3 regions of the Streptomyces sp. NPDC002669 genome follow, and region 2 is predicted to be linked to each of the others. Evidence: riboswitches for the same ligand, from Rfam matches in the RefSeq annotation. Region 2 holds a riboswitch; each other region holds the start of a gene.
What was found. A riboswitch is a leader RNA that binds a small molecule or an ion and turns the genes downstream of it on or off. The one in region 2 is predicted to bind cyclic di-AMP.
Positions count from the first base shown of each region.

Region 1: it holds a riboswitch for cyclic di-AMP, as region 2 does, so the genes downstream of both, ACFYW1_RS26565 (M23 family metallopeptidase) here and ACFYW1_RS33870 (transglycosylase SLT domain-containing protein) in region 2, are expected to answer to the same signal.
Region 3: it holds a riboswitch for cyclic di-AMP, as region 2 does, so the genes downstream of both, ACFYW1_RS22655 (NlpC/P60 family protein) here and ACFYW1_RS33870 (transglycosylase SLT domain-containing protein) in region 2, are expected to answer to the same signal.

Region 1 covers NZ_JBIAQQ010000020.1:54,151-63,818, forward strand. The annotation lists gene ACFYW1_RS26560 (GntR family transcriptional regulator) at 84-809, opposite strand; gene ACFYW1_RS26565 (M23 family metallopeptidase) at 1,045-1,848, opposite strand; cyclic di-AMP (ydaO/yuaA leader) riboswitch at 1,862-2,026, opposite strand; gene ACFYW1_RS26570 (M16 family metallopeptidase) at 2,261-3,643, opposite strand; gene ACFYW1_RS26575 (M16 family metallopeptidase) at 3,667-5,034, opposite strand; gene ACFYW1_RS26580 (DNA topoisomerase (ATP-hydrolyzing) subunit A) at 5,304-7,754, shown strand; gene ACFYW1_RS26585 (CobW family GTP-binding protein) at 7,789-8,919, opposite strand; gene ACFYW1_RS26590 (citrate synthase/methylcitrate synthase) at 8,941-9,668, opposite strand, start outside.
Region 2 covers NZ_JBIAQQ010000033.1:35,285-44,952, forward strand. The annotation lists gene ACFYW1_RS33835 (alpha/beta fold hydrolase) at 1-556, shown strand, start outside; gene ACFYW1_RS33840 (ArsR/SmtB family transcription factor) at 593-997, opposite strand; gene ACFYW1_RS33845 (heavy metal translocating P-type ATPase) at 1,100-3,100, shown strand; gene ACFYW1_RS33850 (DinB family protein) at 3,183-3,734, shown strand; gene ACFYW1_RS33855 (APC family permease) at 3,782-5,044, opposite strand; gene ACFYW1_RS33860 (hypothetical protein) at 5,166-5,687, shown strand; gene ACFYW1_RS33865 (DUF305 domain-containing protein) at 5,786-6,457, shown strand; cyclic di-AMP (ydaO/yuaA leader) riboswitch at 6,824-7,010, shown strand; gene ACFYW1_RS33870 (transglycosylase SLT domain-containing protein) at 7,015-7,506, shown strand; gene ACFYW1_RS33875 (FAD-dependent monooxygenase) at 7,519-8,676, opposite strand; gene ACFYW1_RS33880 (TetR/AcrR family transcriptional regulator) at 8,772-9,362, shown strand; gene ACFYW1_RS33885 (hypothetical protein) at 9,498-9,668, opposite strand, start outside.
Region 3 covers NZ_JBIAQQ010000015.1:138,091-147,758, reverse strand. The annotation lists gene ACFYW1_RS22680 (PspC domain-containing protein) at 1-943, shown strand, start outside; gene ACFYW1_RS22675 (response regulator transcription factor) at 927-1,622, shown strand; gene ACFYW1_RS22670 (GNAT family N-acetyltransferase) at 1,657-2,421, opposite strand; gene ACFYW1_RS22665 (NlpC/P60 family protein) at 2,547-3,608, opposite strand; gene ACFYW1_RS22660 (hypothetical protein) at 3,965-4,318, shown strand; gene ACFYW1_RS22655 (NlpC/P60 family protein) at 4,478-5,626, opposite strand; cyclic di-AMP (ydaO/yuaA leader) riboswitch at 5,625-5,794, opposite strand; gene pcrA (DNA helicase PcrA) at 6,039-8,516, shown strand; gene ACFYW1_RS22645 (M23 family metallopeptidase) at 8,616-9,668, opposite strand, start outside.

The DNA of each region.
Region 1 (9,668 bases), on a different contig from region 2:
GAATTCGGACGGGTGGAATTATCGCGGACCGGGCCCGCTTCCCTCCGGAATCACACTTCACCCCTTTTTATACGGCCCGATTGTTAATGCCGCGCGCCCGTGGTGTTTACGGGATGTTGCGAGGTCCTCACCCGGTCGGTGCGCGGTACGGCGGGCCGCCGGGCCGTGCGGCCCCCCGGCCGGTCCGTCCGGCGCAGCCGGTGCGCGGCCGCGGCCCGTTCGACGTGCTGGGCGGCCAGCGCCCTGGCCCGGTCCGCGTCACGGCGCGCCACCGCGTCCACGATGGCCCCGCGCTCGGCCCAGGAGTCCATCGGCCGGGCGGGCGGCTCGACCGTGTACATCCAGGCGGTCTTGTGTCGGAGCTGGGTGAGCAGGGCGGTCAGACCGGGGCTGCCCGATGCCTGCACCAGCGTCTCGTGGAACCAGCCGTCCAGCGGGCGCAGGTCCTCCGTCTCGCCCCGCCCGGCCCGGTCCCGGCCGAGCCTGACCAGGCCGCGCAGCACCTTGAGGTGTGCCTCGGTGCGGCGCCGGGCGGCGCGCGCGGCGCCCAGCGGCTCCAGCAGCATCCGGACCTCCAGGAGATCGGCGGCCTCCAGCTCGGTGGGCTCGGCGACACAGGCGCCCGCGTGACGGCGGGTGACCACGAACCCCTCCGACTCCAGGGTCCGCAACGCCTCCCGCACCGGGACCCGGGAAACCCCGTACCGGCGCGCCAGCAACTCCTCGGTGAGTCGGCTGCCCCGCTCGAAGAAACCCGAGACGATGTCGTCACGAATTGCCGTGCATACCGAATGCGCCGGAATGCGCATGTCCGAACCTCCGCCTCGATCCCCCGCACACCGCGGCCGGCCGATACCTGCCCCGTGACTCTATTGCAATGCGACCGTGTTTCCGATGCCGGACGGAAATTCATGAATATCTTTTGGCCGCGGGGCGGTTCGGCGGGCGGGCACCCGCACCGGGCCCCTTGACGGATACGCCGATGGCCCCGGCGGGCTGCCGGGGCCATCGGAAGGGCGTGGAGGGTGCCGCGGGGTGCTCGGGTCAGACGTTGACGCCGTGGGCGCGCAGGTACGCGACGGGGTTCACGTCGGAGCCGTACTCCGGGGTCGTGCGGGCCTCGAAGTGGAGGTGGGGCCCGGTGGAGTTGCCGGTCGAGCCGGAGAGGCCGATCTGCTGGCCCGCGCCGACGCGCTGGCCGACGGAGACGCCGATCGAGGAGAGGTGCCCGTACTGCGTGTACGTCCCGTCCGTCATCCGGAGCACGACGTTGTTGCCGTACGCGCCGCCCCAGCCGGCCTCGACGACCGTACCGGCGCCGACGGCGACGACGGAGCTGCCGGAGGCGGCGTGGAAGTCGACGCCCGAGTGGCTGCCGGAGGACCAGAGCGAGCCGCCGGCCTTGTAGCCGGTGCTGATGTACGAACCGGCGAGCGGCAGCTGGAAGGCGCCCAGCCGGGCACGCTCGGCGGACCGGGCGGCACGCGCCTCCTCGGCACGCTCCTCGGCCGCGCGCTTCGCCTCGGCCCTGGCCTTCGCCACGGCCTTCTTCCTGGCTTCGGCCTTCTTCTCGGCCTCCGCCTTCGCCTTCGCCACGGCATCGGCCTGGTGCTGCTGGGCGTCGGCCTGGGCCTCGATCTGGTCGGCGAGGGTCGCGTCGATGGCGATGACCTGGTTCAGGCCGGCCCCGCTCGCGGAGGGGGCGTCGGAGCCCGCGGCGAGGGCAGGGGAGGCCAGGCCGCCGATGACTCCGGTGGTGGCCAGGGTCGCGACGCCGACGGCCTTCGCGCTCCCGCGCGTCAGGCGGCTCGGGGCACGATGCTTCCCGGTGGCACGGGTGAACGCCATGAAGTGGCTGGTCCTTTCCTTCCTTCTCGCCTACCGGGTTAGCTGACGGGTTCGGAGCAGGAAGGTCTCCTACGGACGCCCCGGCCGTCGCGGCTCGGGCCTCCGATTCACCCCAGGGACTTCATGGGTCCCCGGCTCCCCTGGCTCGCGCCGTACGGGGACTCGGCGATGACTGCCCGGTACGTCGCGGTTGCGGCATACAAGTGGCGGACAGCCGAGCCGACGCTAAGCGGGACCGCTTACGTTCACCAAACGGACAGGCCGTTTTGTAGCGCATCCCACAGGGCAACCAGGCAACCTCTCCCCAAGAGCGGACAAAAGGGAGGGTTGCGGCGAAACCCTCTTCGCCGCAACCCTCCCTTCGTCCCGATATGCGACTATCCGGCCTTCTGTCTTCCGGCAGGGCCGCTCGTCAGCCGGAGACCACCGAGACCTCTCCGATGCCCAGGGCGCGGACCGGCTCCGCGATCCGGGCCGCGTCACCGACGAGGATCGTGACCAGCCGGTCCTCCGGGAACGCGTTGACGACCGCCGCGGTCGCCTCGACCGTGCCGGTCTCCGCGAGCCTGGCGTACAGCTGTGCCTGGTAGTCGTCGGGGAGGTGCTGCTCGACCTGGTCGGCGAGGGTGCTCGCGACGGAGGCCGCGGTCTCGAACTTCAGGGGCGCCACGCCCACGAGGTTCTGCACGGCCGTCTCGCGCTCCTCGTCCGTCAGTCCCTCCGCCGCCAGGGTCCGCAGGACCGTCCACAGGTCCTTGAGCGCCGGCTCGGTGGACTCCGTGTCCACGGATCCGCTGATGGCGATCATCGAGGCACCGGTCGCGCCCGACTCGGAGTCCGGGGCGGACGACCGCAGCACCTGGGCGAAGGCCCGCACGCCGTAGGTGTAGCCCTTCTCCTCGCGCAGCACCCGGTCCAGCCGGGAGGTGAGCGTGCCGCCCAGGCAGTACGTGCCGAGCATCTGGGCCGGCCACACGCTGTCGTGCCGGTCGGCGCCGATCCGGCCGATCAGCAACTGCGTCTGCACCGCGCCCGGACGGTCGACGATCACGACCCGGCCGGTGTCGTCGGCGGTGATCGGCGGGGCGGTCCGGGGCACGGCGGGCTCGCCCGACCAGTCGCCGAGCGTGTCGGCGAGCAGGGCGTCCAGGTCGATGCCGGTGAGGTCGCCGACGACCACGGCGGTCGCGGCGGACGGCCTGACGTGGGCGTCGAAGAACGCGCGCACCGCCGCCGAGTCGATCCGCTCCACGGTCTCCTCGGTGCCCTGACGCGGGCGCGACATCCGCGCCGCGGCCGGGAACAGTTCCTTGGAGAGCTGCTTGGCGGCGCGCCTGGCCGGGTTGGCCTGCTCGTGCGGGATCTCGTCGAGCCGGTTGCGCACCAGCCGCTCGATCTCGCCGTCCGGGAAGGCGGGCGCCCGGAGCGCCTCGGCGACCAGGGCCAGGGCCTTGGCGAGCCGGGAGGCCGGGACCTCCAGGGAGACCCGGACGCCGGGGTGGTCGGCGTGGGTGTCGAGAGTGGCGCCGCAGCGCTCCAGCTCGGCGGCGAACTCCTCCGCCGTGTGCTTGTCCGTGCCCTCGGAGAGCGCCCTCGACATGATCGTGGCCACGCCGTCGAAGCCCTCGGGCTCGGCGTCCAGCGGGGCGTCGAGGAAGATCTCCACCGCGACGACCTGCTGGCCGGGGCGGTGGCAGCGCAGCACCGTCAGGCCGTTGGGCAGGGACCCCCGCTCCGGGGCGGGAAAGGCCCAGGGCCGTGCGACGCCGGGGGCCGGCTGCGGGTGGTACTGCATCGAAACTCCAGTCGCGGCGTCGGTCACTTGCCCGCTCCTTCGTGCGCGTCGGTGTCGTCGGCGTCGGTCTCGTCGGCGGCCTCGGCCGACTCGACCGGCTCGTAGACCAGCACCGCCCGGTTGTCCGGGCGCAGCTGGGCCCCGGCCGCGGCCCGGACCTCCTCCGCAGTCACGTCGAGCACCCGCTGCACGGCGGTCAGGGCGAGCTGCGGGTCGCCGAACAGCACGGCGAAGCGGCACAGTTCGTCCGCGCGGCCCGCGACCGTGCCGAGCCGGTCCAGCCACTCGCGCTCCAACTGGGCCTGCGCCCGCTCCATTTCCTCGGGCGTGGGGCCCTCGGCGGCGAACCGGGCGAGTTCCTCGTCGACCGCGGTCTCGACCTCCGGCACCTCGACCCCGCCGGACATCTTGACGTCCAGCCAGCCGAGCGAGGGCGCTCCGGCCAGTCGCAGCAGTCCGAACCCGGCCGCCACGGCCGTGCGGTCGCGGCGGACGAGACGGTTGTACAGCCGCGACGACTCGCCGCCGCCGAGCACGGTCAGCGCGAGGTCCGCCGCGTCGCACTCCCGGGTGCCGTCGTGCGGCAGCCGGTAGGCGGCCATCAGGGCGCGCGCCGGAACCTCCTCGCGCACCTCCTCGCGCAGCTGCTCACCGATGATCTCGGGGAGCGTGCCGTCGCGCGGCGGCTGCTTGCCGTCGTGGGACGGGATGGAGCCGAAGTACTTCTCGATCCAGGCGAGGGTCTGCTCGGGGTCGATGTCGCCGACGACCGAGAGCACCGCGTTGTTGGGCGCGTAGTACGTACGGAAGAAGGTGCGCGCGTCCTCCAGGGTCGCGGCGTCCAGGTCGGCCATCGAGCCGATCGGCGTGTGGTGGTACGGGTGGCCCTCGGGGTAGGCCAGGGCGGTCAGCCGCTCGAACGCCGTGCCGTAGGGGACGTTGTCGTAGCGCTGGCGGCGCTCGTTCTTGACGACGTCCCGCTGGTTCTCCATGGACTCCTCGTCGAGCGCGGCGAGCAGCGAGCCCATGCGGTCGGCTTCGAGCCAGAGGGCGAGCTCCAGCTGGTGGGCGGGCATGGTCTCGAAGTAGTTGGTGCGCTCGAAGCTGGTGGTCCCGTTGAGCGAGCCCCCGGCCCCCTGCACCAGCTCGAAATGGCCGTTCCCCTTGACCTGGCCGGAGCCCTGGAACATCAGGTGCTCGAAGAGGTGAGCCAGGCCGGTGCGTCCCTTGACCTCGTGGCGCGAGCCGACGTCGTACCAGAGGCAGACTGCGGCGACCGGGGTCAGATGGTCCTCGGAGAGCACCACGCGCAGGCCGTTGGCCAGGCGGTGCTCGGTCGCTGTCAAGCCGCCGGAGCCGGCCTGAGCTGTGGCCGTGTGACCCATGGGCATGTACGTCCCTTCGATCGCGATACTGGATTTCCTGCGAGACCTGCCACTGTAAGCAAGCGCACACGCGCCTGGCGAAGTTCCCGTACCGCGGAAGTTCGCGTGAAAGGGGGGCGCACCCCCGCGCGAGGGGGCGGGAAACCCCGTCGGCGGGCGCCCCGAACGCCCTTTGGGCCGGGTCGAGGTCGGGGATGTCAGTGCGGCGGTCCACAATGGTCCGCGTCAGAACCTGAGGTTGCCCGAACAGAATCCGTGAAGGAGTCGCAGCAGCGATGGCCCGCCGCAGCACGAAGACCCCGCCGCCGGACGACTTCGAGGAGAAGATCCTCGACATCGACGTCGTCGACGAAATGCAGGGCTCCTTCCTCGAGTACGCGTACTCGGTGATCTACTCCCGGGCCCTGCCCGACGCCCGGGACGGCATGAAGCCGGTGCACCGCCGCATCGTCTACCAGATGAACGAGATGGGCCTGCGCCCCGACCGCGGCTTCGTGAAGTGCGCCCGCGTGGTCGGCGAGGTCATGGGCAAGCTGCACCCGCACGGCGACGCGTCGATCTACGACGCGCTGGTCCGTCTGGCGCAGCCGTTCTCCATGCGGCTCCCCCTGGTCGACGGCCACGGAAACTTCGGCTCGCTCGGGAACGACGACCCGCCGGCCGCCATGCGGTACACCGAGTGCCGGATGGCCGACGCGACGTCGCTGATGACGGAGTCGATCGACGAGGACACCGTCGCGTTCCAGTCGAACTACGACGGTCAGGAGACGGAGCCGACCGTTCTCCCCGCCGCGTACCCGAACCTGCTGGTCAACGGCTCGTCCGGGATCGCGGTCGGCATGGCGACCAACATGCCGCCGCACAACCTGGGCGAGGTCGTCGCCGCCGCCCGGCACCTGATCAAGCACCCGGGCGCGGACCTGGAGACCCTGATGCGGTTCGTGCCCGGTCCCGACCTGCCCACGGGCGGCCGGATCGTGGGCCTGGGCGGCATCAAGGACGCGTACGCCCGGGGACGCGGCACGTTCAAGATCCGCGCGACCGCCTCCGTGGAGAACGTGACGGCCCGTCGCAAGGGGCTGGTCGTCACGGAACTCCCCTTCACCGTCGGCCCGGAGAAGGTGATCGCCAAGATCAAGGACCTGGTCTCGGCGAAGAAGCTCCAGGGCATCGCGGACGTGAAGGACCTGACCGACCGCGAGCACGGCCTGCGCCTGGTCATCGAGGTGAAGAACGGCTTCGTGCCGGAGGCCGTGCTGGAGCAGCTCTACAAGCTGACGCCGATGGAGGACTCCTTCGGCATCAACAACGTGGCGCTGGTCGACGGGCAGCCGCTCACGCTGGGCCTCAAGGAGCTGCTGGAGGTCTACCTCGACCACCGCTTCGACGTGGTGCGCCGGCGCAGCGAGTTCCGCCGGGGCAAGCGCCGCGACCGGCTGCACCTGGTCGAGGGCCTGCTCGTCGCGCTGGTCGACATCGACGAGGTCATCCGGCTCATCCGGTCCAGCGACAACTCGGCGCAGGCGAAGGAGCGGCTCATCGAGCGGTTCTCGCTGAGCGAGGTCCAGACGCAGTACATCCTGGACACCCCGCTGCGCCGGCTGACCCGGTTCGACCGGATCGAGCTGGAGAGCGAGCGGGACCGGCTCAACGCCGAGATCGCCGAGCTGACGGCCATCCTCGAATCGGACACCGAGCTGCGCAAGCTCGTCTCCACGGAACTGGCCGCGGTCGCCAAGAAGTTCGGCACCGCCCGGCGCACGGTACTGCTGGAGTCGGCCGGTACGCAGGTCGCCGCGGTGCCGCTGGAGGTCGCGGACGACCCGTGCCGGGTGCTGCTCTCCTCGACCGGTCTGCTGGCCCGTACCGCCAATGACGAGCCGATCGTCCTCGCCGAGGACGCCAGGCGGGCCAAGCACGACGTGATCGTGTCGGCCGTGCCCGCGACGGCGCGGGGCGATGTGGGCGTGGTGACGTCGACGGGCCGACTGCTGCGGCTCCCGGTGATCGACCTGCCCCAGCTGCCGGACACCCACGCGGCGCCCAACCTGTCGGGCGGGGCGATGATCTCCGAGTTCCTCACGCTGGAGAACGACGAGACGGTCATCTGTCTGACGACGCTCGACGAGGCGTCCCCCGGCCTGGCGATCGGCACCCTTCAGGGCGTCGTCAAGCGGGTGGTGCCGGACTATCCGGCCAACAAGGACGAGCTGGAGGTCATCACCCTCAAGTCCGGTGACCGGATCGTCGGTGCCGCCGAGCTGCGGACCGGCGAGGAGGACCTGGTGTTCATCACCTCCGACGCGCAGTTGCTGCGCTACCCGGCGGCGCAGGTGCGGCCGCAGGGCAGGCCCGCCGGGGGCATGGCGGGGGTCAAGCTTGCGGCGGACACCGAGGTGATCTCCTTCACCGCGGTGGATCCGGCGGCGGACGCGATGGTGTTCACCGTCGCGGGCTCGCACGGCACGCTGGACGACTCGGCGCAGACGTGCAAGCTCACCCCGTTCGACCAGTACCCGCGCAAGGGCCGGGCCACCGGCGGGGTGCGCTGTCAGCGGTTCCTCAAGGGCGAGGACGTCCTGGTGTTCGCCTGGGCGGGTGAGGTGCCCGCCCGTGCCGCGCAGTCCAACGGCACGCCGGTCGAGCTGCCGGAGCCGGACCCGCGGCGCGACGGTTCGGGGACGCCGCTGGTCAAGCCGGTCGCGGTGGTCGCGGGCCCGGTGTAGCCGACCGGTCCGACGGCGCGGGGCCGAGCACGGCCTACGCGTCGTCGGGCCGCCGCACGTACCGCAGGACGCCCCACATGCTCCGTTCGTGTGCGGCGTCCTGCGTCGCGTCCGGGCCCGGTGCGGCGCTCTCGCGGCAGCCGTCCAGCTCCTTGCCCAGGGCCTCCGGGTCGATGCCGGAACCGATCAGCACCAGCTGGGTGAGGCGCGGCTCGTCGCGCGTCCACGGCCGTGGGTCGAACCGCAGGAACCTGCCGACCGTGTGCAGGGCGTACTTGTTGGCCCGGTCGCCCACGCCGAAGTCGACGAATCCCTTGATCCGGTAGAGGCCCTGTGGACGGGAGTCGAGGAAGTCCATCAGTCGGCGGGGGTTCATGGGCACGTCCGCGGTGAAGGACACGCTCTCGTAGGCGGCGTGGAGGTGGTGTCCGTGCCCGTCGTGGCCCTCCTCCTCGGCCCGCTCCGCCAGGAGCAGGTCCTCGAAGGTGAGCTGGCGTGCCTTCTCCGCGCCGTCCGGTCGCAGTGCCGGGTCGAAGAGGAGTTCCGGATCGATGCGCCCGTAGGTGGCGCGGATGACCGCGGGTCCGCCGACGGCCGGCCTGCCGTCGGAGGCCGGGATCCCGGCTTCGGTGACGGCCTTCCCGATCCGGTCCAGCTCCTCGCTCCCGACCAGGTCGGTCTTGTTCAGCACGACGAGATCGGCGACGGCGAGATGGCGGTCGATCTCCGGGTGGCGCTGCCGGGTGGCGTCGAATCCGGCGGCATCGACGACCTCCACCAGTCCCCCGTAGACGATGTCCGGGTTGTCGCTGGCCAGCAGCATCCGCACGAGTTCCTGCGGCTCGGCCAGTCCGCTGGCCTCGATGACGATCACGTCGAGGCGGGCGGAGGGCCTGGTCAGCATGGCGAGGAAGGTGTCGAGTTCGCTCGCGTCGACCGCACAGCACAGGCACCCGTTGCCCAGCGAGACGGTGGAGCCGACCTGTCCCGAGACGGTCATGGCGTCGATCTCGATCGAGCCGAAATCGTTGACGATCACGCCGATCCGGTTTCCCGCGCGGTTGGCGAGGAGGTGGTTGAGCAGTGTCGTCTTGCCCGATCCCAGGAACCCCGCGAGGACGATGACCGGAATCTGCTGCTTGCGGGGCGGGGACGACGGGTTCAACGGAAACCTTCCTCGATGGCCTCAGGGCGCCGGGACCGGCTGCGGCGGGGGCGTGCCCACGTAGCGGGCCGCCGGGCGGATGATCTTCGAGTCCTCCGCCTGCTCCAGGATATTGGCGCTCCAGCCGACCACCCTCGCCGCGCAGAAGGTCGGCGTGAACATCTCGCGCGGCAGTCCGCACAGCTCCATGACGACCCCGGCGTAGAACTCCACGTTGGTGTGCAGCTCACGGCCCGGCTTGAGTTCGGCGAGGATCGTCTCGACCTGTCGTTCCACCTCGACGGCGAAGTCGACGAGCGGGCCGCCGAAGCCCTGGGCGATGCCCCGCAGCATGCGTGAGCGGGGGTCCTCGGTGCGGTAGACGGGATGTCCGAAGCCCATGATCCGCCCGCCCGCGAGCACCTGCTCGCGGATCCAGCCGTCGATGCGTTCGGGGGTGCCGATGGCGTCCAGGGTGTCGAGCGCGCGGCTGGGCGCCCCGCCGTGCAGCGGTCCGGAGAGCGCGCCGACGGCGGCCACCAGGCAGGCCGCGACATCGGCGCCGGTGGAGGCGACCACGCGGCCGGTGAAGGTCGAGGCGTTGAAGCCGTGGTCGATGGTGGAGATCAGGTACTGCTCGACGGCCCTGACGCGTGCGGCGTCCGGCACGGAGCCGGTGAGCATGTAGAGGTAGTTGGCGGCGTGGGGCAGGTCGTCGCGCGGCTCGACCGGTTCGAGGCCCCGGCCGAGCCGGTGCAGGGCGGTGAGCA
Region 2 (9,668 bases):
CGTCCTGGCCGGGGTGTCGATGGGCGCGGCCACCGCGGTCGACACCGCGCTCGAACACCCGGACCTGGTCCGCGCATTGGTCGTCAGCGGCGCGGCCACGAGCGAGCCCGAGTTCCACGACCCCTGGTCCAAGGAGGTCCTGGCCGCACAGGTCCGCGCCCTGGGCGAGGGCGATGTGGAGGGCTGGGTCGACGCCTTCATGCTCTTCGCCGCGGGCCCGCACCGCACGCTCGACGCCGTCGACCGCGCCGTCGTGCGGCGGCTGCGCGACATGACCTTCCGGACGCTGTCCAAGCACCGGGCCGACGAGCCGGACCTGCGCGTTCCGGTCCCCGGCACCTGGGCGCGGGCGGCGGGGATCGAGGTCCCGGTGCTGGCCGTCCACGGCTCCGTCGACTCGGCCGACCACCTCGCCATGGCCCGGCGCCTGGTGGAAACGGTCGCCGACGGGCGCGAGGCGACCGTCGAGGGCGCCGCCCACTACCCCAACATGGAACGGCCGGACGCCTTCGGCGAGATCCTCCGCGACTTCCTGGCGGCCGTGCCCGCCGGATGACGCGGACGGCGGGGGAGGGCGGCGGGGCCCGCGGACTCAGCCGACGGGGGAGGGTGCCGCGTCATCGGCCCCCGCGACGGCCTGCGACGGGGCGTCGTGGAGGCCCAGACGCAGGTGCTCGACGTGGAAGAGGGCCTGGTCGAGCAGTTCGGCCACATGGTTGTCGTACAGGGCGTAGATCACCGAGCGGCCCCGGCGCTCGCCCGTGACCAGGCCGAGGTTGCGCAGCAGCCGCAGCTGGTGGGAGCAGGCGGACTGCTCCATGCCGACCGCGTCCGCGAGTTCCGTCGCGGGGCAGGGGCCCTCCTGGAGGCGGGCGAGGATGCGCAGCCGGGACGGAGTGGCGAGGGCCTGGAGGGTGGACGCCACATCCGTGGCCCCCACCGCGTCGAGGCGCTCGCGCGCGGTGGCGGCAGTGTTCGCGTCAGCTCCGTGGCCCATGCGCTCATCCTACGGAGATGTATACATGAATGAGTGTTCATGTGATCCTGTATGGTGCGGAGGTCGAACCGCTCCGCCCGCTCGCGTGGAGGATCACCGCCCATGTCTTTCACCCTCACCCGTCCGGCCCCGCCCGCCGGTCCCGTCCGGGACGCGGTCGCCGCCCGCCGCACCCGCCTCCTGGCCCTGGGCGAGGTCCGCTGGGCCGCCGGCGCCCTGGCCCTGTTCCTGACGGCCCTGCCCCTGCACCTGCTCGGCGCGCCGTGGTGGACCTGGGGCCCGCTGTACGCGCTCACCTACGCCGCGGGCGGCTGGGAGCCGGGCCGGGAGGGCCTGAAGGCGCTCCGGGAGAAGACGCTGGACGTGGACCTGCTGATGGTGGTCGCCGCCCTCGGCGCGGCCGCGATCGGACAGGTGCTGGACGGCGCCCTGCTGATCGTCATCTTCGCCACCTCGGGCGCCCTGGAGGCATTCGCCACCGCCCGGACGGCGGACTCGGTGCGCGGACTGCTCGACCTCGCGCCCGACACGGCCACCCGCCTGCTCGCCGACGGTGCCGAGGAGACCGTTCCCGCGCGGGAACTGCGGGTCGGGGACGTGATCCTGGTACGTCCCGGCGAGCGCGTCGGGGCCGACGGCCGGGTGCTCGACGGAACGAGCGAGGTGGACCAGGCGACCATCACCGGCGAACCGCTGCCGGCGCCCAAGGAACCGGGCGCCGAGGTCTTCGCGGGAACCCTGAACGGCACCGGGGCGCTGCGGGTGGCCGTGGAACGCGACCCGTCCGATTCGGTGATCGCCCGGATCGTCGCCATGGTCGAGGAGGCGTCCGGCACGAAGGCGCCCACCCAGCTGTTCATCGAGAAGGTCGAGCAGCGCTACTCGATCGGCATGGTGGCGGCCACCGTCGCCCTGTTCGCACTGCCCCTGGCCTTCGGCGCGGCCCTGCAGCCGACGCTGCTGCGGGCGATGACCTTCATGATCGTCGCCTCGCCGTGCGCCGTGGTCCTGGCCACCATGCCGCCGCTGCTCTCCGCGATCGCGAACGCCGGACGGCACGGGGTGCTGATCAAGTCGGCCGTGGTGATGGAGCGCCTCGGCCAGGTCGACGCCGTGGCCCTCGACAAGACCGGCACCCTGACCGAGGGCACTCCCCGCCTCACCGACATCCGCCCGCTCGCCGGCCCGGGCCTGACCGAGGACGCCCTGCTCGCCCTGGCGGCGGCCGCCGAACACCCCAGCGAACACCCCCTCGCCCGCGCCGTCACCGAAGCCGCCCGGACCCGGGGGCTCGACCTGCCCGCCGCCGAGGACTTCGCCTCGGCACCCGGCACCGGCGTCACCGCCACCGTGGACGGCCGCACGGTCGCCGTCGGAGCCCCCGCCCGGCTGCCCGTCACCACCACCGGCCACGAGGAGGAGGCGGCCGAACTCGCCGCACGCCTGGAGGAGGACGGCCGCACCGCCGTGCTCGTCGTCCTCGACGGCACACCCGTCGGCGTCCTCGGCATCGCCGACCGCCTGCGCGCGGACGCCCGCACCACCGTCGAACGCCTCACCGGCCTCACCGGCAGCGCGCCGGTACTGCTCACCGGCGACAACCCGCGCGCCGCCGCCCGCCTGGGAGCCGAAGCCGGGATCGACGACGTCCGGGCCGGCCTGCTGCCCCAGGACAAGGTCCACGCCGTCGAGGAACTGGAGGGCGCCGGCCGGAAGGTGCTCGTGGTCGGCGACGGGGTCAACGACGCCCCGGCGCTGGCCGCGGCCCACACGGGCATCGCCATGGGCCGGGCGGGTTCCGACCTCGCCCTGGAGACCGCCGACGCCGTCGTCGTCCGCGACGAACTCGCCGCCGTACCCACCGCCGTGGCCCTCTCGCGCCGCTGCCGCCGCCTCGTGGTGCAGAACCTCGTGATCGCGGGCGTGTTCATCACCGGACTCGTCATCTGGGACCTGGTGGGCACGCTGCCGCTCCCGCTGGGCGTCGCCGGGCACGAGGGCTCCACGGTCCTCGTCGGACTCAACGGCCTGCGCCTGCTGCGCGACGCTGCCTGGACCCGCGAGGCGGACGCCCTTCGCCGGAGCGATGGCGCCACCGCCTGATCCACCGCCGAACACCGTGGGCCACCGGGCGGGCGGGCCGGGGATCACCGGACTGTCGGTGCGGGAACGTACCCTGCCCGCCATGAGTGATGACAACGCATCGGTCTTCCCGGAACCCCCGCTCGCGGGCGACGAGGCCGCCACCCTCATCGGTTCGCTGGAACGCCAGCGGGCCACCCTGGCATGGAAGTGCGGAGGGCTGGACGCGGCCGGTCTGCGGGCCACCCTCGGCTCGTCCACGGTCACCCTGGGCGGGCTGCTCAAGCACATGGCCCACGTCGAGGACACGCATTTCGCCCGGCTGCTGCTCGCGCGGAAACCGGGAGCGCCGTGGGACGCCGTGGACTGGGAGGCCCGGCCCGACTGGGACTGGACATCGGCAGCCGATGACACCCCCGAGGAGTTGCTGACGCTCTGGCAGGACGCCGTGGCCCGCTCCCGCGCCCTGGTCGCCGGGGCACTGGCCGACGGCGGCCCGGGAAGCCTGGGCCGGTACACCACGCCCGGCGGCGAATCGCCCAGCGTGCGACGGATCCTGATCGACATGATCGAGGAGTACGCCCGGCACGTCGGCCACGCCGACCTCATCCGGGAGTCGGTGGACGGCCTGGTCGGGGAGGACCCGCCGCGCTGACGACCGCGCCCGACGGTCCGGCGGGCGGCCCGTCCCGCCGGAGCCCGTCACCGACGGGCGCGCCCGAGGGCCCCGCGCACGCCGTACGCCACGGCCCCGGCCACCAGCACCGCGACACCGGGGACGACCGACGCCGACGGCAGCGCGAAGGCGAGCAGCAGACAGCCCGTCAGACCGATGACGGGCACGGCGCGGGGCGGCCGGCCCTCGTCGGGGCCGAGCGTCCAGGCGGCGGCGTTGGCGACGGCGTAGTACACGAGGACGCCGAAGGACGAGAAGCCGATCGCTGCCCGGACGTCCGCGGTGGCGGCGACCACGGCGACCACGGCACCCACGACGAGCTCCGCCCGGTGGGGGACGCCGAAGCGCGGGTGCACCGCGGCCAGGACGTGCGGCAGATGACGGTCACGGGCCATGGCCAGGACGGTGCGTGAAACGCCCAGGACGAGCGCGAGCAGTGAGCCGAGCGCGGCGACGGCCGCACCGGCCCGGACCACGGGCACCAGACCGGGCGCCCCCGCAGCGCGCGCGGCCTCGGCCAGCGGCGCCGGGGAATGGGCGAGGCGGTCGGGGCCCAGGACGGCGAGCAGGGTGACGGCGACGGCCGCGTAGACGAACAGGGCGATGCCCAGTGCGAGGGGGATCGCCCGGGGGATGGTGCGCCGCGGGTCGCGGACCTCCTCCCCGAGCGTGGCGATCCGCGCATAGCCCGCGAACGCGAAGAACAGCAGACCGGCCGCCCGGAGCACACCCCCGGCCGTGGCGTCCGCACCGACGGCCAGGCGCCCGGCGTCCGCGGTGCCGCCGCCGAGCCCGGCGGTGACCACCGCCGCGAGGACGGCGAGGACGAAGGCGACGACCACCCGGGTCAGCCGGGCGGACCTGTGCACACCGACGCAGTTGAGGGCGGTCAGCGCCACCACCGCGGCGACGGCCACCTCGTGCTCCCGGCCGGGCCACACGTAGGAACCGACGACCAGTGACATCGCCGCGCAGGAAGCCGTCTTGCCGACGACGAAGCCCCAACCGGCGAGGTGACCCCAGAAGTCGCCGAGGCGCTCCCTCCCGTACACGTAGGTGCCGCCGGACTCCGGGTGGCGGGCGGCCAGCCGCGCGGAGGACGTCGCGTTGCAGTAGGCCACCACCGCCGCCAGGCCCAGGCCGATCAGCAGACCCGACCCGGCCGCGCCCGCGGCGGGCGCCGGCGCGACGAAGACGCCTGCCCCGATCATCGAGCCCAGGCCGATCACCACGGCGTCGAACACGCCCAGACGGCGCCTCAACCCGCCTGTTCCCGCCGATGCGTTCATCGTTCCACTCCCTGCCGGTCACCCCGTGCGGGAGGTCCGCGGACGGCCGGGGCGCTCGATCCGGGGGCACGGTAGCCGAGCAAGGTGTCCGGCAGGGGGTGCGGTGGGACGGGCAAACCCGGTGGGGGTATCGTCGGGCCCGTACCGCAGGACCCGTACGACCGAGGAGTTCGAGGCAGCCGTGGACCGCGGACCGACACGTGCACCGGGAGCGTCCCGGCTGCTCGTGCTGTGCGCCGTCCTGTGCGGGCTGTTCCTCATGCACGGCGCCCCGGTCGGAGCGGCCGGGGGCTGCCACGACGCGATGACGACGGCCCGGGAGCCGTCCGGCCCGCTGCCCGCCGAGCCCATGGAGACGGCCGGTCACGCAACCGCAGCCATGGAGCCGGCCGGTCATGCCGCCGCGCGGCACGGGGGCGGCACCGTCCGGGCGGCCGGGGACCTGTCCTCGGCGAGCGGTGAGTCGTGCGTGTTCACCCAGACCCGCGACCGGGTGCTGCCGCTGCTCCTCGCGCTGGGCCTGGTGGGCCTGGCGGCCCGGGGCGTCACCGGGCGCCGCGCGGCCGTGCGCGGTCCGGAACGACGGGGGCCGCCGTTCGGCGGCAGGGACCTGCTGCTCCAGGTGTGTGTCGCGCGGACGTGAGGGGCCGCCGGTCCGGGCCCACCGCGGCCGGACCGGTCGGACGGCCCATTCGTTCCGCGTGCCACCGACGTGGCGCGTCCACCTGGAAAGAACCCAGCATGCGCGTTTCCCTGTCCCCCGCTGTCCGTCGCCGTCGCGTACTCGCGACCGCCGGTACCGTCGCCGCCCTCGCCCTGGCGCTCACGGCGTGCGGCTCCTCCGACGACACGAAGTCCGACGGCTCGTCCATGCCCGGCATGAACCACGGATCCGGCAGCGCCTCCGCGCCGGCCGCCGGGGGCGGTGCGTTCAACGACGCGGACGTGAAGTTCGCGCAGGAGATGATCCCGCACCACCAGCAGGCCATCGAGATGGCGAAGCTGGCCGACGGCCGTGCCGCCGACACCGAGATCAAGAAGCTGGCCACCGCGATCGAGAAGGCCCAGGACCCCGAGATCAACACGATGAAGGGCTGGCTGAAGTCGTGGGGCAAGCCGCTGCCGGAAGCCCCGATGGGTGACATGCCCGGAATGGATCACGGCTCGGACGGTGCGGGAATGCCCGGAATGATGTCCGACAAGGACATGGACGACCTGAAGGCGGCCAAGGGCAAGGACTTCGACAAGAAGTTCGCCCAGCTCATGATCGCCCACCATCAGGGCGCGGTCACCATGGCCGAGGACGAGCAGAAGAAGGGCGACAACGCCGAGGCGAAGAAGCTCGCCGAGGCCGTCGTGACGGCCCAGACCGCCGAGATCGAGCAGATGAACAAGATCCTCGAAAGGTTCTGATCCCGAAAGGAGTGCGGCCCCGCCGAGCGGGGCCGCACTCCCCGCGTTCCTCATCCGGGCGAGGAACGCGTGAACTCGCGGGCGTTCTGCCCCGTTTCACTTGCTGGGCAATAGGGGAGTTTCTATACCTTTTGCCCAGCTTTGATGGCATTGGAAATGCACCTTTTGTGATTAAGTGGCGCGTATCACGCCTGCTGCCCGCGATGTCGACCCGCACGGGCCGGTTCCCTTTCCCCGCAAGGGAATTCGGCCGTTCGGTGTGAAGTGCGTTACTGAATTCTCTGCCATTCGATCTTGCGAATGAATTGCGTGCGGAATTCGAGGTCTTGTTCCTTTCGGTGTTTCTCGCCTACGGTCACCGTCAATCCGGACGGAACGCCGAATCCTGCCGCCGTCCGGCAATCCGACTCACTCGTGCACGGCAGGAACGGGGGACCCAGGCAAGCCGCCGGTCCGGTATCCGGAACGGCTCGGGGTGAAGCCGCATACGTGTGCGGCCGGGCATCTCCAGCCCGAACCCGACAGCTCACCTCGTAGGCGACGGAGAGGAATTCACCATGCTCGCAAAGGGCGCGTACCGTCGTCGCAGGCCCGTCCCGCAGGTCCGGGGCCTCATCGCCGTGGGCACGGGCGTGGCCGCCCTCGTGCTCCCGCTCGCCGTCGCCGGAACGGCGTCGGCGACACCGGCGCAGTCCACCGGCGTGGCCGTCGCGCAGTCCGCGACGTACACGAACGACCTGGACGGCTGGATCAAGGAGTCGCTGGCCGTCATGGCCCGGCACGGCATCCCCGGCAGCTACGAGGGCATCCACCGCAACATCATGCGCGAGTCCTCCGGCAACCCCCGGGCCATCAACAACTGGGACTCCAACGCCGCCGCTGGCACACCCTCCAAGGGGCTTCTCCAGATCATCGACCCCACGTTCCGCGCCTACCACGTGCCCGGTACGTCGATGGACAGCTACGACCCGGTCGCCAACATCACGGCGGCGTGCAACTACGCCGCCGCCAGGTACGGCTCCATCGACAACGTCAACGGGGCCTACTGACGTACCGCCCGGTCAGTCCGGCCGCGGGGGCGTCCAGTCGGCGTGCCGCAGGACGGCGCGGACGGTGACCCGCGACGGGGCCAGCCGCAGCGCCGCGTCGCGCAGTGCGACCGCCACCGGATGCGACAGCTGCTGCCCCATCCGGCCGGCCCGACGGGCCGCCCTCGCGACCGACTGGCTGCGGGGGCGGCGCTCGGCGTCGTAACGGCGGAGCGCCGATTCCACGCAGGGCCCGGCGCGGAGCGCGGCGGCCAGCGACACCGCGTCCTCCAGCGCCTGGCAGGCGCCCTGGCCGAGGTTCGGGGTCATCGCGTGGGCGGCGTCGCCGAGGAGGGCGACCCGCCCGACCGCGTAGGAGGGCAGCGGGGTGACCAGCTCGTTGACGTCGTGGTGCAGCACGGCGCCCGGCCGGGTCGCCGCCAGCAGGGCCGGAACGGGGTCGTGCCAGTCGCCGAACCGGCGGCGGACCTCGGCGAGCGGGTCCGGATGACGCACCCCGGCGGGCGAGTTGAACACCGCGTGCCACTCGGCCCGGCCGTCCGCGAACACGATGTGGCCGAACTCGGCCCCCCGGCCCCAGGTCAGCTCGAAGTCGGTGTCCAGCTCCACCGGCGACTCCGTGATGGCGCGCAGCACCGTCGAACCGCTGTGGACCGGACCGGGGTGCTCGGGGAAGAGCTGTGCGCGCAGGCGGCTGTTCACGCCGTCGGCGGCCACGACCAGATCCGCGTCGAGCACGGCATCGCCCGCGGCGAGCCGGACCCGGGAGGCGTCGGAGCGGTCGACCGAGGTCACCTCGGCCCCGGTGACCAGAACCCCGGCGGGCAGCGCCGCGCGCAGCAGCCGGTGCAGCACGGCCCGGGGGATGCCCATGATCGGGGTGCCCAGTTCGCGCTCCAGCGCCGCCCCGTCCATGCGTGCCAGCAGACGTCCGTCCGGGGTGCGGGTGCCGCCGGTGTACTGGGGCCGGGCGGCCGCGCGCACCGCGGCCCCGACCCCGAGGGCGTCCAGTGCGCGGATGCCGTTCGCATGCAGGGAGATGCCCGCGCCCGCGTCGTCCGGTCCGGCGCCGCGTTCGACGACGGTCGTCCTCCAGCCGGCCCGGCGCAGTCCGATCGCGGCGGCCAGCCCGCCGATGCCCCCGCCGACCACCACCGCACTGCCGCCCATGCCGCCCCTCTTCCGCGCCGTACCGCCACGCACTCGGTCTTCTACACCTGTAGAAGGAGAGTGCTACGCCGCCTCTACAGGTGTAGAAAGAGGGGATGAGTACCGATCGACGCACCGTTCTCGCCGACGCGGCCATCGAGGTGCTGGCCGACGAGGGGATGCGCGGACTGACCCACCGGGCCGTGGACCGGGCGGCGGGCCTTCCCCCGGGCACCACCTCGGCCTACTTCCGCACCCGCCGTGCCCTGCTCACCGGCCTCGTCCGGCGGCTCGTCGAACGGGACCAGGCGGAGCTGCGAACGGCGGGGGAGCGGACCCCGGTGCCGCGGACCCCCGGTGAACTCGCGGACGGGCTCGCCGCGTTCGTCGCGGGACGGCTCACCGGGGAGGGGCGGCGACGGTCGCTCGCCCGCTACGCGTGCGCGGTCGAGAGCGTGCGCCATCCGGAACTGCGCGAGATCCTCGTACCGCGCCGGAACGCGGCCCGGGAGATCGTGCGGGAGTTCCTGGACGCACGGGGCGTGGCGGACGCCGAGGGGCGCACCCTCACCCTGCTGGCCTGCGTGGACGGGCTGGTCTTCGACCGGCTGGTGAGCGGCGGCGACGTGCCGGGGGACGAGATCGCGGGACTGGTCGCCGCCGCCCTGCGGGAGCCCGCAGCGGGCGGTGAACCTTCGGCTCCGTAAAACTCCCGGCCCGGGGAACTCCCGGCGAAACCCGGCCCCGTGGAACCCCGGCCCTGCGCGGCGTACGGCGGCCGGGCCGACGTGTCCCGCCAGGAGCGGTCCGGGACGGTGGGCCCGCGGGCAGTCCCGAAAGAGCTATCCGACCGGTCCCGGTTCCCTGCCCGGCGACGCGGGGACGGTCGCCGCGCCGCCCTCCCGGACCGCCCGCACCGCCATCTCGTGGAGGTGCCGGCTGTCCTCCTCCGAACAGCACGGCACGGGGCTGCCCGACATGGTGAACCAGTCGATCGCGCCGGTGTACTGCAC
Region 3 (9,668 bases), on a different contig from region 2:
GATCTTCGTCGGCAACGTCGACATGGGCAGCAAGGCCAACCGCTACATCTGGCCGACGCTGCTGATCGGCGCCGGGTCCGTACTGGTGTGGCGGCAGGCCGACAACGCCCGGCGCGCCCGCTGGATGGAGGTCGGCAGCCGCCGCCGGGTCCTGCACCTGGCCCGGGGCTTCGCCGGGGTCGCCCTGGTCGGCCTCGGACTGGCCGTCTTCATGGTGGTGCGCGGCTCCGCCGCCCAGCTCGGCAACGTGCTGACCGCCGCGATCGCCGTGCTCACCGGCATCGCGCTGCTGGCCGGCCCCTACCTCGTGCGCATGACCCAGGACCTGTCCGAGGAGCGCACCATGCGCATCAGGGCCCAGGAACGCGCCGAGGTGGCCGCCCACGTCCACGACTCGGTGCTGCACACCCTCACCCTGATCCAGCGCAACGCGGAGGACGCCGGTGAGGTCCGCAGGCTCGCCCGCGCCCAGGAACGCGAACTGCGCAACTGGCTGTACAACCCCGAGGGCACGGGCAAGGACGAGGACGACGAACCCGAGACCCTCGCCGAGGCCGTCAAGCGCGCCGCCGCCGAGGTCGAGGACAAGCACGGCGTCCCGCTGGAGGTGGTCGTCGTCGGCGACTGCCCGCTGGACGAGAAGCTGGGCGCACAGATGCAGGCCGCGCGCGAGGCGATGGTCAACGCCGCCAAGTACGGTGGCGAGGGCGGCGCCGTGCAGGTGTACGCGGAGGTCGAGGGCCGTACGGTCTTCGTGTCGGTGCGCGACCGGGGGCCGGGGTTCGACCTGGACTCCGTACCGGGGGACAGAATGGGCGTACGAGAATCGATCATCGGCCGGATGCAGCGCAACGGCGGCACGGCACGGCTGCGTTCGGTGCCCGACGGGGGCACGGAAGTCGAGCTGGAGATGGAGAGGGCGAGCGATGACCAGGACCACTGAACCGGGCGGGGACCCGGAGCGCCGGGTACGGGTCGTGCTCGTCGACGACCATCGGATGTTCCGCACCGGCGTCCAGGCCGAGATCGGCCGCACCGAGGAGACCGGCGTCGAGGTCGTCGGCGAGGCCGCGGACGTCGACCAGGCCGTCACCGTCATCACGGCGACGCGCCCCGAGGTCGTCCTCCTCGACGTGCACCTGCCCGGGGGCGGCGGCGTCGAGGTGCTGCGCCGCTGCGCCCCGCTGATGGGCGCGGCGGAGAACCCGGTGCGGTTCCTGGCGCTGTCCGTCTCGGACGCCGCCGAGGACGTCATCGGCGTCATCCGGGGCGGCGCCCGCGGCTACGTCACCAAGACCATCACCGGCACCGACCTGATCGACTCGGTCTTCCGGGTCCAGGAGGGCGACGCGGTGTTCTCGCCCCGGCTGGCCGGCTTCGTCCTCGACGCCTTCGCCTCCACGGACGCGCCGCCGGTCGACGAGGACCTGGACCGGCTGACCCAGCGCGAGCGCGAGGTGCTGCGGCTGATCGCCCGCGGCTACGCGTACAAGGAGATCGCCAAGCAGCTGTTCATCTCGGTGAAGACGGTCGAGTCGCACGTCTCGGCGGTGCTGCGCAAGCTCCAGCTGTCGAACCGGCACGAGCTGACCCGGTGGGCGACGGCCCGACGGCTGGTCTGAGCCGCCGGGCCGCAAGCCCCGGCAGGAAGGCCCGTCAGGCCGCCGGGTCGAGCGAGATGTTCAGCTTCTCGCCGATCCGGCGGTAGCCGATGCCCGCGTAGATCCGCTCGACGTCGGCGTCGCCCGGCTCCAGCCAGACCACCCGGCAGCCGCGCTCGAAGGCGGTCGCGGTGAGGTGGGCGGAGAGCGCGGCGCCGATGCCCCGGCGCCGGAACGCGTCGGCGACGGCGAGCCCGGCCAGTTCGGTGAGGCCGTCCACGGGGACCGAGCAGCCGCCCGCGCCCGCGGGCGTGCCGCCGACGGTGGCGAGGGCCGCGACCCCGCCGCCCCCGACCGCCGTGCGCAGCCACCGTTCCGTGCCGTCCTCGGGCTCGCCGGTCCCGCCGTACCCGTGGTGCTGGACGAGCGCGGCGGCGGCGAACTCCGCGTCGGTGGCCGGTTCGCCGATCACGAGGTCCGCCACCGGCTTCGGCGTCAGCAGCCCGTCCGGGGCGCAGGCCATGATCGGGGCCCGGTTCTCCACGGTGAACCCGGCAGCGAGCAGCGCGGGTTCGACCGCGGGCGCCCAGCCGGGCAGGAACTCCAGCCGCGGCAGCCGGTCGTGCTCGCGGAACACCGCGATCAGGGCGTCGAGTTCCCCGGGCGTGGGTTCGGCGTCCTGGTCGGGTATGGCGTAATTGGCGTACTTGATGGACCAGTCGGGGTTGTACCGCACGGTGAACGGGCCGACCCGGAGGTGGTCGGGGGAGCGCAGGGCGAGGGTGCGGGCATGGGTCTGGACATCGATGTCCATGGGCATGTGTGGGTGTCCTCGGGCCGGTTGGTCGGTGGCGGGTCGCCCCCGACGGCGGGCCGACCCGGTGCTGGTCCGACCCGGGCGCGGCCGCCCGACGGCGCCCGCTCCGGATCGGAATCGGGGGGAGCCTATGCCACGCGTGTCGCCCCGGCGAAGGGCATCTGGTCGATCGGCGCGATCCGGACCGTCGACCCGGTGCGCGGCGCGTGGATCATCTGCCCGTTGCCGATGTACAGCCCGACGTGGCTGATCCCGGAGTAGAAGAACACCAGGTCGCCCGGGGCGAGTTGGGAACGCGGGATGCGTTGCCCGGAGTTGATCTGGGTGTACGTGGTCCGGGGGAGGGAGACCCCGGCGGAGCGCCAGGCGGCCTGGGTGAGCCCGGAGCAGTCGAACGAGGAGGGGCCGGTCGAGCCCCAGACGTACGGCTTGCCGATCGCTCCGTAGGCGAACGCGACGGCTGCGGCGGCACGGGCGTTCGGGGCCCGGACGGGGCCGCGCGCGACGGTCCGGCCGGCCCGGGCCGCGGTGTCCGTACCGCCGGACCCGCCGTGGCCGGACTCCTCGTACGCGGCGCGCTCCGGCGGGGTCAGCCGGGCGAGGAGCCGCTGCGCGTCGGCCAGCTTGGTCCTGATCGTGGCCCGCTGCTTCTTCAGCTCGGCCTGGCGGGCGGCCAGCACGGTCAGCTTCTTGTCGGCCCGCGAGCGCACTTCGGCGATCCGGGCGACCTGCTTGCGGACCCGGTCGATCGCGGCGGCCCGGCGGTCGCCGACCCGGTCCACGAACGCCGCGCGCTCCAGGTACTGGTCGGGGTCGGAGGAGAGCGCCAGCTGCACGGACGGGCTGATGCCGCCGGCGCGGTACTGCGCGGCGGCGTACGCGCCCAGTTCGTCGCGCGCGGTGTTGAGGCGCTCGGTCCGGCGGGCGGCCTCGTCGCGCAGGGCGTTCAGGGCCTCGGTCGCGGCGGTCGCCTTCTCCTTCGCGCCGTTGTACTTCTCGGTGGCGACCTCCGCGTCGTGGTACAGCCGGTCCACCTCGGCCTTGACCTGGGCGGGGGTGAGGTCGGGGTCGGCGTGCGCCGACCCCGGCAGCACGACGGCGGTGGCGGCCCCGGTGAGGGCGAGACCGGCCGCGGTGCGGGCAGCAGAGCCGGAGAACGGGCGCTGCTTGGGTTTTCGATGCGCTGCCACGAGGGCGTGCGTCCTTCCTGATGACTGCCCGTCGGGGACTACCGACGGGCCCACCGGCGAACCGGCGACGGGCGCCACGGGGGAGCGGCCCGCCGCCGGACCGCCCGGCGGGGCGACCGGTGCGCCGTCCGGGGACGGAGCGGCGATGGAGCCGGTCACCTGGTCAGGGACGCTAGACCCGGGGCACGGGCAGGAGTCGTAATGACGCTTATTGCCCGAATTTGGCGTGGCGTTGTCGTTGAGTGATCGAGGAAATTGCACCAGAGCGAGGCATTGGGTACAGACACGAGTGAAGCGGCCGGGAAGTCGCACCTGCCTGCGGGGCGGTGATATGGGCGGGGTTAGGCTGCGGCCTCATGGACGTACTCATTCATGTCTTCGTCGCCCTGCACGTCATCGGCATCGCCTCGCTGCTGGGTGGTTTCCTGACCCAGATGAAGGCGATGGGTGCGGGCACGGCCCGGTTCGTACCGGCGATGCTGCACGGTGCGCTGACCATGCTGGTCACCGGTGTCGCGCTGGTCGGGCTGAACGAGGCCGACGGCGGCCACGTGAACAACATCAAGATCGGGATCAAGACGCTGATCCTGGTCGTCATCCTCGCGCTCGTCTACGTCAAGCGGGACGAGGAGACGGTCGACAAGGGCGTCTTCGCGGCGGTCGGCGGCCTGACGCTCGCCAACATCTTCATCGCCACGCTCTGGACCTGAGCCCGCCTCCCGGGCCCCGTGCCGGCCCGAGGTCTGCCCGATCGCCTGTTCGCCCGCTGCCGGCCCCGGCCCGGCCGCCGACCCGCCGCGCGAGGCGGGGCAGCGGCCGGGCCGGGGTGCCGGCCGGGCCCGGAGCGGCGAGCCCGGCCGACGCGGTCGTCACGCCGGGCGCACGCTGCCGTAGATCGGCATGTAGTAGATCGACTCCTCGCGCACGTTCGCCCCGGGCTTCGGCGCGTGGATCATCATCCCGTCGCCCTTGTAGATGCCGACGTGGCTGATGTCGTCGTAGAAGAAGACGAGGTCGCCCGGCCGCAGGTCCGCCGTGGCGACCCGGGTGCCGACCTTCACCTGGTCCCAGGTGGTGCGCGGCAGGTCGACGCCCGCCGCCTTCCACGCGGCCTGGGTGAGCCCGGAGCAGTCGTACGAGTCCGGGCCGGTCGCGCCCCAGACGTACGGCTTGCCGATCTGGGCCCGGGCGAAGGCGAGCACCTTGTCCGTCCTGGTGGCGTCGCTGTCCGAGCCGGTACCGGTGCCCGTACCGCTGCCGGAGCCCGCCTCCTTCGCGGCCTCCTCGGCCCTGCGGTCCGCCTCCGCCTTGGCGGCGGCCTGCTGCTTCGCCAGTTCCTCGGCCTTGCGCCTGGCCTCCGCCTCCTTCTTCCGCTCCAGCGCCGCGAGCCGCGCCTTCTCCTCGGCGGTCAGCTTCGACAACAGCGTGCGCGCCTCGCCCAGCTTCTTCTGGACGTTCTGCTTGCTGGTGCGCAGCGTGGCCTGGGTCGTCGTCAGGGTCTCCAGGCTCCGTACCGCCTCGGAGCGCTTCTTCGCCACCCTGGCCTGCTGGGTCTGGAAGTCGGTGACCGCCTTCTGCTGCCGACCGGTCATCCGGTCCAGCAGCCGGCTCTGGTCGAAGTACGCCTGCGGGTCGTCGGCCAGGAAGAAGGTGGCGGTCGGCGCGATGGAGCCGTTGCGGTACTGCGCGGCGGCGTAGGCGCCGAGCGTCCGGCGCGCCTCGTTGAGCTTGTCGGCGCGCTCGGCCACGTCGTCCAGCAGGCCCCGGACCTTGGCGCGCTGGGCGGTGGAGGCCTCCTTGGCCAGGTTGTACTTCTGGGTCGCGGTGCCCGCCTGCCGGTAGAGGTCGTCGACCTTCTTCTGGACGTCCTCGATGCCGGGCTTCGGGTCGGGCGCGGCCGTGGCGCTCTGCGTGGAGAGCAGGGTCACGGACGCCAGCGCCGCCGTGGTGAGTCCGACGGCCGGTGCGTTGCTGAACGTCCGGGGGCGCGGTTTGCGGTGCGATGCCAAGTCGGGCATCTCCTTCCGTGGACCGCCTGCCGGGTTAGCTGTCGGGTTCGGGCGGAACGGAAGGCTGCCCTACGGTCCGTTCAGTGGGGGATGAGGACCGATTCACCCCGGTCTTGCCTGTTGGGTCCCCGGCTCCGAACGCCCGCGAGGGCAGCCCGGATTCGGCGCGGGCTCCCGCTCGGCGTGGTTCGCCGCAAAGGGGGTACGGGCTGCCCGGTCGAGCACGCTAGCCAACCGGTGTGCCGCTGGGAAGGTCGATGTTCGATATGCCCGATACATTTTCGTGACCTGGGTGGCGGGGGCGGCCGGGGGACCGGAACCCCTCACGTGGTGTGCGCGCCCGCTCCCCGTGCGTGTCCGCCGGGAGCGGTTCGGCAAGGGCCCGTCGGGTGTCCGCGCGGCGGCTTAGACTCGACAAGCGATGAGCAGCCTCTTTGACGACAGTTTCCTGGCCGGCCTCCAGCACTCGGAGGAAGAGCCCCCGCCGCCCCCCGAGGACACCGCACCCGAAGAGGTGCCGGAGGGGCTCTTCGGGGACGTGTTCGACGGGCCGCCGCCCAGGGACGCGTACTACCGCGACGGCGCCCCCCGCCCGGTCATCGACCCGGCGGCGCTCCTCGACGGGCTGAACACCGAACAGCGCGCCGCCGTCGTGCACGCGGGCGCCCCGCTGCTCATCGTCGCCGGGGCCGGTTCCGGGAAGACCCGGGTGCTGACCCACCGGATCGCCCACCTCCTGGCCGAGCGCGGGGTGCACCCCGGCCAGATCCTGGCGATCACCTTCACCAACAAGGCCGCCGGCGAGATGAAGGAGCGCGTCGAGCAGCTCGTCGGACCGCGCGCCAACGCCATGTGGGTCATGACCTTCCACAGCGCGTGCGTGCGCATCCTGCGCCGCGAGTCGAAGAAGCTCGGCTTCACCTCGTCGTTCTCGATCTACGACGCGGCCGACTCCAAGCGACTGATGGCCCTGGTCTGCCGCGACCTCGACCTGGACCCGAAGCGCTTCCCGCCGAAGTCGTTCACGGCCAAGGTCTCCAACCTGAAGAACGAGCTGATCGACGAGGAGACCTTCGCCGGCCAGGCCGCCGACGGCTTCGAGAAGACGCTCGCCCAGGCGTACACGATGTACCAGTCCCGGCTGCGCGAGGCCAACGCGCTGGACTTCGACGACATCATCATGACGACGGTCCACCTGCTCCAGGCGTTCCCCGACGTCGCCGAGCACTACCGCCGCCGCTTCCGGCACGTCCTGGTCGACGAGTACCAGGACACCAACCACGCCCAGTACACCCTCGTGCGGGAGCTGGTCGGGCCGGCGGGCGAGGGCGACGCCCCGGCCGAGCTGTGCGTCGTGGGTGACGCGGACCAGTCGATCTACGCCTTCCGCGGCGCGACCATCCGCAACATCCTCCAGTTCGAGGAGGACTACCCGGACGCGACCACGATCCTCCTGGAGCAGAACTACCGCTCCACGCAGACGATCCTGTCCGCCGCCAACGCGGTCATCGAACGCAACGAGAGCCGCCGCCCCAAGAACCTGTGGACGAACGCCGGCACGGGCGCCCGGATCACCGGCTACGTCGCCGACACCGAGCACGACGAGGCGCAGTTCGTCGCGGACGAGATCGACCGGCTCACCGACGCGGGCGACGCCAAGGCCGGTGACGTCGCGATCTTCTACCGGACGAACGCCCAGTCCCGTGTCTTCGAGGAGATCTTCATCCGCGTCGGGCTGCCCTACAAGGTCGTCGGCGGCGTGCGCTTCTACGAGCGCAAGGAGGTCCGGGACATCCTGGCCTACCTGCGCGTCCTCGCCAATCCGGAGGACACCGTCCCGCTGCGCCGCATCCTCAACGTGCCCAAGCGCGGCATCGGCGACCGGGCCGAGGCGATGATCGACGCCCTGTCCCTGCGGGAGCGGATCACCTTCCCGCAGGCGCTGCGCCGGGTCGACGAGGCGTACGGCATGGCGGCCCGGTCGGCCAACGCCGTCAAGCGGTTCAACACGCTGATGGAGGAGCTGCGCACGATCGTCGAGTCCGGCGCGGGCCCCGCGGTGGTCCTGGAGGCCGTCCTGGAACGCACGGGCTACCTGGCCGAACTCCAGGCGTCCACCGACCCGCAGGACGAGACCCGGATCGAGAACCTCCAGGAACTCGCCTCGGTGGCCCTCGAATTCGAGCAGGAGCGCGCGGCGGCGGCCGGGGACGGCACGGAGGAGGGCACCCCCGCGGCCACCACCGGTACGGGCACGCTCGCCGAGTTCCTGGAGAAGGTGGCCCTCGTCGCCGACTCCGACCAGATCCCCGACGAGGACGAGGACGGCTCCGGCGTCATCACGCTCATGACGCTGCACACCGCGAAGGGCCTCGAATTCCCGGTGGTCTTCCTGACCGGCCTGGAGGACGGCGTGTTCCCGCACATGCGGGCACTGGGCCAGACGAAGGAGCTGGAGGAGGAGCGGCGGCTCGCCTACGTCGGCATCACCCGGGCCCGCGAGCGGCTCTACCTGACCCGGGCGGCGATGCGCAGCGCGTGGGGGCAGCCCTCGTACAACCCGCCGTCGCGGTTCCTGGAGGAGATCCCGGACCAGCACCTGGAGTGGAAGCGGACCGGGCCGATGGCGGCCCCGGCCGGGCCGACGACGGGGATCACCTCGTCGCTGTCCGCCTCCCGCGCGCGCTCCGGCCCCTCGGGCTTCGCCACCCGGCGGGCCTCGGACAGCAAGCCGACGGTCACGCTGGCAGTCGGGGACCGGGTCACGCACGACCAGTTCGGCCTCGGCACGGTGACGGCGGTCGAGGGCGTCGGCGACCAGGCGAAGGCCACGGTCGACTTCGGGGACGACCGGCCGAAGAAGCTGCTGCTGCGGTACGCCCCGGTCGAGAAGCTGTAGTTCCGGCCCCGTACGCATGGTTCTGCCCGCCACACCGTCGGTGTGGCGGGCAGAACCATGCGTGTCCGTGTTCCGGGCGGCGGGCCCGGGGCCGTCGGCTCAGGTCGGGTCGACGCCGTGGCTGCGGAGCCAGGGCAGCGGGTCGATCGCCGCGCCGCCGCCGGGACGCACCTCGAAGTGCAGGTGCGGGCCGGTCGAGTTCCCGGAGTCGCCGGAGTACGCGATGACGTCGCCGGCCTTGACCGGGCCCGAGCGGATCTTGGTGCTGCTGAGGTGGCAGTACCAGGTCTCGGTGCCGTCGGCCGCGGTGACGATGGCCATGTTCCCGTAGGCGCTGTTCAGCTGGGTGCGCACGGTGCCGTCCGTCGCGGCCATCACCGGCGTGCCCTGGAGGACGGGGAAGTCGATGCCGGTGTGCCGGGACATCCAGTTGACGCCCGACTGGCCGAAGTACGCGCTGAGGGTGTGCTGGGCGACCGGCATGACGAACTTGGGCCGCAGCGCCTCCTTGCGGGCGGCCTCCTCCTCGCGCTTCTTCTTCTCGGCGGCCTGCCGCTCCCGCAGGTCGATGCGTTCCTGGGTGCGGCTGGCGCGGTCGGCGAAGTTCTCGGCGTCGGCGCTGAGGTTGGCGAGCTGGGTGTCCAGCTTGTTGTTGGCCACGCCCGGCTTGACGGTTCCGGCGTCGGGCGCCGCCATCGTGGTCTTGCCGTCGTCCTTCTTGTCGTCGCCGCCCAGTCCGCCGACGGAGGCGGCCGCGATGCCGGCCACGCTCATCACACAGGCGGAGGGAATGGCGACGGTGAGGAGCGCGGAACGCTTCGCGGGGGAACGCCGCCTGCGGCTGCTGCCGCCGTTGCCGCGGGCCGAGGTGCGGCCGATCGGCCGGTGCGAGTCGTTCGCCGGGGCGGGCAGGTCCGCGTCCAGGACCGGGAAGTCGCGGGTCAGGGCGTCGTGGATCGAGGGGCCCCGGTCGGCGTCGCCGTCGGCGCCGTGGTTTGTACCGGCCGTGTGCCCGGCGTCGTGCCCGGGCCCGTCGGTGCGGTAGGGGTCGTACGGGTCGTAGGAGCCCTCACCGGTGTAGAACTCGTACGGCTCGTGCGCCGCGTGGGTCTCCTGGACCCCGTACGCGTCGTGCGTCGCCGGAGCCTCGTG